Regions from separate parts of the Mesorhizobium sp. M7A.F.Ce.TU.012.03.2.1 genome, predicted to be linked through region 1. Evidence: riboswitches for the same ligand, from Rfam matches in the RefSeq annotation. Region 1 holds a riboswitch; the other holds the start of a gene.

Region 1 (3,386 bases):
GATCCGGATGCGCAGCCAACCGATGCCGTTTCGCGCCGCAAGGTTGGCCGGCCGCCGCTTGCCCGGCCCAAACGTGCCGTACAGCTACGCCTCGACGCCGACGTTCTCGACCGCTTCAAGGCCGCTGGCGATGGCTGGCAGACCCGCATGAACGAAGTGCTGCGCAAGGCGGTCGGCCTGTAATCCTGTGACGACGCTCGCGCGCGCTACCTGGCCTTCAGCGCCTGCGCGATGTCCTCGAGCAGATCGTCGGTGTCCTCCAGCCCAACCGAAAGTCTGAGCGTGCCCGGCCCGATGCCGAGCTCGGCGCGCGCCTCGTCGCTCAAATTCTTATGCGTCGTCGTCGCCGGATGGGTGATCAGGCTCTTGGCGTCACCGAGATTGTTGGAGATCAAGACGATGTCGAGCGCGTTCTGCAAGGCGAAGGCCGCCTGCTTGCCGCCCTTGACGTCGAGGCAGATCAGCGTCGAGCCGCCCGACATCTGCTTCTTGACGATGTCGGCCTGCGGATGGTCGGCCCGCCCGGGATAGATGACGCGGGCGATTTCCGGCCGCTCGGCCAGGAAATCCGCGATCCGGCCGGCACTTTCCGTCTGCTGGCGCACACGAAGCGGCAGCGTCTCCAGGCCCTTCAGCAGCGTCCAGGCGTTGAACGGCGACAGGCTTGGACCGGTATGGCGGAAATAATCGTGCAGGTTCTCGTCGATCCACTTCTTGTCCGACAGGATGACGCCGCCGAGACAGCGCCCCTGGCCGTCTATGTGCTTGGTCGCCGAATAGACGACGATATGGGCGCCGAGCTGCAAGGGCTTCTGCTGCAGGGGCGTGGCGAAGACATTGTCGACGATCAGCCTTGCGCCGATCGAATTGGCAAGCGAGGCGACAGCGGCGATATCGACCACTTCCAGCGTCGGATTGGTCGGGCTTTCCAGGAAGAACAGCTTGGTGTTCGGCTTGACCGCCTTTTCCCAGTTGGCGATGTCGGTGCCGTCGACCAGCGTCGCCTCGATGCCGTATCTCGGCGCCAGCGTCTCGACCACCCAGCGGCAGGAGCCGAACAGCGCACGTGCCGCCACGATATGGTCGCCGGCCTTGGCGCTGCACAGAAGGGCGGCCGTCACCGCCGCCATGCCCGACGCGGTGGCGCGCGCGTCTTCGGCGCCTTCCAGGGCGCACATGCGTTTTTCGAACATGTCGACGGTCGGATTGGCGTAGCGCGAATAGATGAAGCCCGGTTCCTCACCCTTGAAACGGGCTTCGGCGGCCTGCGCCGTTTCGTAGACATAGCCCTGGGTGAGGTAGATCGCTTCCGACGTTTCGCCGAAACCGGAACGCAGCGTTCCGCTGTGCACGAGTGCCGTCTGAGGCTTCCAGTTGTGCTTCTTGGTGCTCATCGCTTTTCTTCCAGACACAAAAAAACCGGCCGCGAAAGTCGCAACCGGTCCATACGGCCTTGCGGCCCGACGGTCCTTTAGCGACTTGTTTAACGTGGCTGCAAGCCGACCGGCCAAATCACCACGGGATAACGACCCTTTAGACCCGCGCCACGCTTGCGTCAATTGCCGGCTTCATTAAGAGGTTTGTACCAAGCAGGTTCCGCAAAAGTGTTCCACGGTTTTGCGACCAGAACCTGCGACAAGAAAAACGTCTGACCTAGGAGTGGAGCCTTGCGGCAGACAGGCATTCTTCCCGATCAGGACATATCGGCGCTGTTCCAGTCCGGCGCGCTGAAGTCGGCGCGTGCGCTCGACGCCGACCAGATCCAGCCGGCCAGTCTCGATCTCAGGCTCGGCGACAAGGCCTGGCGGGTGCGGGCCTCCTTCCTGCCCGGCCCCAACCACAAGGTCTCGGAAAAGCTCGACCGGCTGCAGCTGCACGAGATCAGTCTTGCCGAGGGCGCGGTGCTGGAGACCGGCTGCGTCTATATCGTGCCCTTGCTTGAAAGCCTGGCATTGCCGGCTGATATTTCGGCCTCGGCCAATCCGAAGAGCTCGACCGGGCGGCTTGACATCTTCACCCGGGTTATGACCGATCGCGGCCACGAGTTCGACAAGATCGCTGCCGGCTATCACGGCCCGCTGTTTCTGGAAGTCAGCCCCCGCACCTTCCCGATCGTCGTGCGCACCGGCTCACGCCTGTCGCAAATCCGCTTCCGCACCGGCAATGCGCTGCTCTCCGAAGTCGAGCTGCACGCCCTGCATCGCGCCGAGATGCTGGTCGCTACCGAGCCGCCGAACATTTCCGGCGGCGGCATCGCGCTGTCGATTGACCTCAACGGCGACCAAAACGGCCTGGTCGGCTACCGCGGCAAGCATCACACCGGCCTCGTCGATGTCGACAAGCGCGCCGCGCAGGAAGTCGTCGACTTCTGGGAGCCGATCCACAAGAGCGGCGCCGGCGAACTGGTGCTCGATCCCGACGAGTTCTACATCCTCGTCAGCCAGGAGGCGGTGCACGTGCCGCCGCTCTACGCCGCCGAGATGACGCCCTTCGATCCGCTGGTCGGCGAATTCCGCGTCCATTATGCCGGCTTCTTCGATCCGGGCTTCGGCCACTCCGCGTCCGGCGGCACCGGCAGCCGGGCGGTGCTGGAGGTGCGCAGCCACGAAGTGCCGTTCATCCTCGACCACGGCCAGATCGTCGGCCGGCTGGTCTACGAGCATATGCTGAAGCGGCCGCAGGCGCTCTATGGCACCGATCTCGGTTCCAACTATCAGGCGCAGGGTCTGAAGCTGTCCAAGCATTTTCGCGCCGCGCGCTGACCCCCATTGCCCCAAGGCAAAATACTTGCCTGTACCGGCTCGCCATGCTTGGCTGCCTTGCCGCCCGTCAAGCTGGCGGCGTTCAAGGGGAACCAAGAAAATGCGATTTTCGAAATGGGTCATATCGGCGGCAGGCGCTGCCATGCTGGCAACACTGGCCGGCTCTCTGTCGGTGCAGGCGGCGGAGAAAATCAAGATCGGCACCGAGGGCGCCTATCCGCCGTTCAACACCATTACCGCCGACGGCAAGGTCGAAGGCTTCGACATCGACATCGCCAATGCGCTGTGCGCGCAGATGAAGGTCGAATGCGAGATCGTCACCCAGGATTGGGACGGCATTATTCCCGCTTTGCAGGCCAAGAAGTTCGACGCCATCATCGCCTCGATGAGCATCACCGAGGAGCGCAAGAAGCAGGTCGCCTTCACCAACAAATACTATACGACACCGCTGGCTCTGGTGGCGCCGAAGGACAGCGACCTGACCTCGACCGAACCGGCGGCGCTTGCCGGCAAGACGGTCGGCGCCCAGGCTTCGACCACGCAGGCCGACTATGCCCAGAATGAATATGGCAAGGCGGGCGCGGAGGCCAAACTCTATCCGACCCAGGAAGAGGCGATCACCGA
Region 2 (3,386 bases), 2.3 Mb from region 1:
CGATCTTTTCAAACATCGGTGATGTCATGGTCTCTAGCTTTTCAGGAATGTCGTGAGAGCGGCGACAACGCCGCGATTGGCCTCTTCGGTGCCGACGGTCATGCGCAACGCGTTGGGAAAGCCATAGCCCGAAACGCGCCGCAATATATAGCCGCGCGCCGTCAGATAGTCGTCCGCCGCCGCTGCGGAATGTTTCTCGTCCTCGGGAAAGTGAACGAGGATGAAATTGCCGACGCTGGGTGTCACCCGCAGCCCGAGCTTTGTGAATTCCTCGCTCAACCAGGCAAGCCAGGTCTCGTTGTGCGCCACGCTGCGCTCGACATGGGCGCGGTCGCGGATGGCTGCGATACCGGCCTCGATCGCCGTCGCATTGACGTTGAAGGGACCGCGCACGCGGTTGATGGCGTCGACGATATGCATCGGCGCATACATCCAGCCGATCCGCGCGCCACCCAGGCCGATCTTGGAGAAGGTACGGGTCATCACCACGTTCTCGGTGCTGCCGACCAGTTCGATGCCGGCCTCATAGTCGTTGCGGCGGACATATTCGGCATAGGCCGCGTCGAGCACCAGAAGCACGTTCTTCGGCAGCGTGGCATGCAGCCGGCGTACCTCCTGGAACGGTACATAGGTGCCGGTCGGGTTGTTGGGATTGGCGAGGAACACGATCTTGGTGCGCGGCGTGACCGCGGCCAGGATGGCGTCGATGTCGGCGCGCTCGTCTCTTTCCTTGATCGTCACCGGAACGGCACCCGCCGACTGGATGTAGATCTTGTAGACCATGAAGGCGTGTTCGGTGATGACGGCCTCGTCGCCGGGCGCCAGATAGGTCTGCGCCAGCAGGCCGAGAATCTCGTCGGAACCGTTGGAACAGATGATGTTCTGCGGGTTGAGGCCGTGCACCTCGGCGATCGCTTCGCGCAGCCGCCTGGCGGTGCCGTCGGGATAGATGTCGAGCTTGCCGGCAATCTCGCGCGCGGCTTCGATCGCTTTCGGCGAGGGCCCTAGCGGATTCTCGTTTGATGACAGCTTGTGGACCTTGGCGACGCCGGCGGGCGCCGTGCTCTTGCCCGGCACATAGGCGTCGATGTCCATGATGCCCGCACGCGGGGTTGGACGTGCCTGGTCCGGTGTCTGGCTCATGTCGCAAAATCCGTCGAGAACGCTTCCTGAGGGAAGCCGCAGCGGAAATACAAGCCGTGGCCTGCAATGTCGAGAGGCGACAGCCATCGCCCAGGGCTGGCCGTTGACGACGGCGCGCCACAGCCCTAGAAGGGGTGCGAACTTCCGTGGTGATTTGGCCGGTCGGCTTGCAGCCACGTTAAACAACTTGCTAAAGGGCCGTTTGCATCCTGTAACCGGCTTTGCGACTGCAATGCCGGTTTTTTGTTGTCCGCCCCGGCCGGACACCCGTATCGGCATCGACTTTCGACAAGCGCGATGCGTGGGCTCAAAGTGTGAGATGGATGTCATGGCCGTTCTGCGCGCCCGCAAAACCAACAACGAGGTCGACCAGCCGTCGAGCCCGGTTTTGCGTTTTGGATCCGACAAGCCGCTCAAGCTGGACGCCGGCACGCTGCTGTCACCGTTCCAGATCGCCTACCAGACCTACGGCACGCTGAACGATGCCCGCTCCAACGCCATCCTCGTCTGCCATGCACTGACCGGAGACCAGCACGTCGCCAGCACCAATCCGGTGACCGGCAAGCCTGGCTGGTGGGAAGTGCTGATCGGCCCCGGCAAGATCATCGACACCAATCGCTTCTTCGTCATCTGCTCCAACGTTATCGGCGGTTGCCTTGGGTCCACCGGTCCGGCCTCGACCAATCCCGCCACCGGCAAGCCCTACGGGCTTGACCTGCCCATTATCACCATTCGCGACATGGTGCGGGCGCAGCAGATGCTGATCGACCATTTCGGCATCGAGAAACTGTTTTGCGTGCTCGGCGGCTCGATGGGCGGCATGCAGGTGCTGGAATGGGCGTCGAGCTATCCGGAGCGCGTCTTCTCGGCGCTGCCGATCGCCACCGGCGCGCGCCATTCCTCGCAGAACATCGCCTTTCATGAGGTTGGCCGCCAGGCTGTCATGGCCGATCCGGACTGGCATGGCGGCAAATATTTCGAGCACGGTAAACGCCCGGAAAAGGGCCTGGCGGTGGCGCGCATGGCCGCCCACATCACTTACCTGTCGGAAGCCGCCCTGCACCGCAAGTTCGGCCGCAATCTGCAGGATCGCGAAGCGCTGACCTTCGGCTTTGACGCCGACTTCCAGATCGAAAGCTATCTGCGCCACCAGGGCATGACCTTCGTCGATCGCTTCGACGCCAATTCCTACCTCTACATGACGCGGTCGATGGACTATTTCGACCTTGCCGCCGACCATGGCGGCCGGCTGGCCGATGCTTTCGCCGGCACGAAAACCCGCTTCTGCCTGGTGTCGTTCACCTCGGACTGGCTTTTTCCGACCGAGGAGAGCCGCTCGATCGTGCATGCGCTCAACGCCGCCGGAGCATCGGTATCCTTCGTCGAGATCGAGACCGACCGCGGCCACGACGCATTCCTGCTCGACGAGCCGGAACTGTTTGCCGCCATCAACGGCTTCATCGGCTCGGCCGCCAGGGCGAGAGGGCTGGGCCTATGAGCGTCAACCGCGACCAGCGCGTCGACCTTGAAGTCGTCGCCAACCTCATCCCACCACAGTCGCGCGTGCTCGATGTCGGCTCGGGCGACGGCTCGCTGCTCGAATTGCTGCAGGACAGCAAGCAGGTCGACGGCCGTGGGCTCGAGCTGTCGCAGCGCGGCGTCAACGAATGCGTGGCGCGCGGCCTCTCGGTCATCCAGGGCGATGCCGACAAGGATCTCGAATTCTATCCCGACAAGGGCTTTGACTTCGTCGTCCTCTCGCAGACGCTGCAGGCCACCCGCAACCCGAAGCTGGTGCTCGACGAACTGCTCAGGATCGGCAATCGCGCCATCGTCTCCTTCCCCAATTTCGGCCATTGGCGTGTGCGTCTGTCACTGTTCGTCAACGGCCGCATGCCGGTGACCAAGGACCTGCCCTATTCCTGGTACGACACGCCCAACATCCACTTCTGCACCATCCGCGACTTCGTCAATCTGTGCGACGAGCTCGGCGCGACCGTCGAGAAGGCAACCGCTCTCGACGCCAACGGCCAGAAGATCGGCCTGTCGATGCCGTGGTGGTTCTGGAACTTCTTCGGCCAGCAGGCAGTGTTCCTGCTGAAACGGCAGTAGCCGCAAGCTAATCGAGGATGTCCGTGGCCTTGTGCGGATGTTCGACGCCGTCAGCAAACACCACGTCGGCCTCCGAATTGTCCGTGCGCAGCGCCAGAATCGCTTGATAGGCGGGCGAATTGTACCAGCCA

What was found. Region 1 has a riboswitch for S-adenosylmethionine ahead of EJ079_RS02130 (O-succinylhomoserine sulfhydrylase). Riboswitches for the same ligand answer to the same signal wherever they lie in the genome.
Positions count from the first base shown of each region.
Region 2: it holds a riboswitch for S-adenosylmethionine, as region 1 does, so the genes downstream of both, EJ079_RS13185 (homoserine O-acetyltransferase) here and EJ079_RS02130 (O-succinylhomoserine sulfhydrylase) in region 1, are expected to answer to the same signal.

Region 1 covers NZ_CP034779.1:443,349-446,734, reverse strand. The annotation lists gene EJ079_RS02135 (BrnA antitoxin family protein) at 1-183, shown strand, start outside; gene EJ079_RS02130 (O-succinylhomoserine sulfhydrylase) at 207-1,394, opposite strand; SAM riboswitch at 1,452-1,529, opposite strand; gene EJ079_RS02125 (2'-deoxycytidine 5'-triphosphate deaminase) at 1,668-2,762, shown strand; gene EJ079_RS02120 (ABC transporter substrate-binding protein) at 2,863-3,386, shown strand, end outside.
Region 2 covers NZ_CP034779.1:2,731,224-2,734,609, reverse strand. The annotation lists gene EJ079_RS13195 (prephenate/arogenate dehydrogenase family protein) at 1-28, opposite strand, end outside; gene hisC (histidinol-phosphate transaminase) at 34-1,143, opposite strand; SAM riboswitch at 1,280-1,357, shown strand; gene EJ079_RS13185 (homoserine O-acetyltransferase) at 1,472-2,641, shown strand; gene metW (methionine biosynthesis protein MetW) at 2,638-3,255, shown strand; gene EJ079_RS13175 (DUF1330 domain-containing protein) at 3,263-3,386, opposite strand, start outside.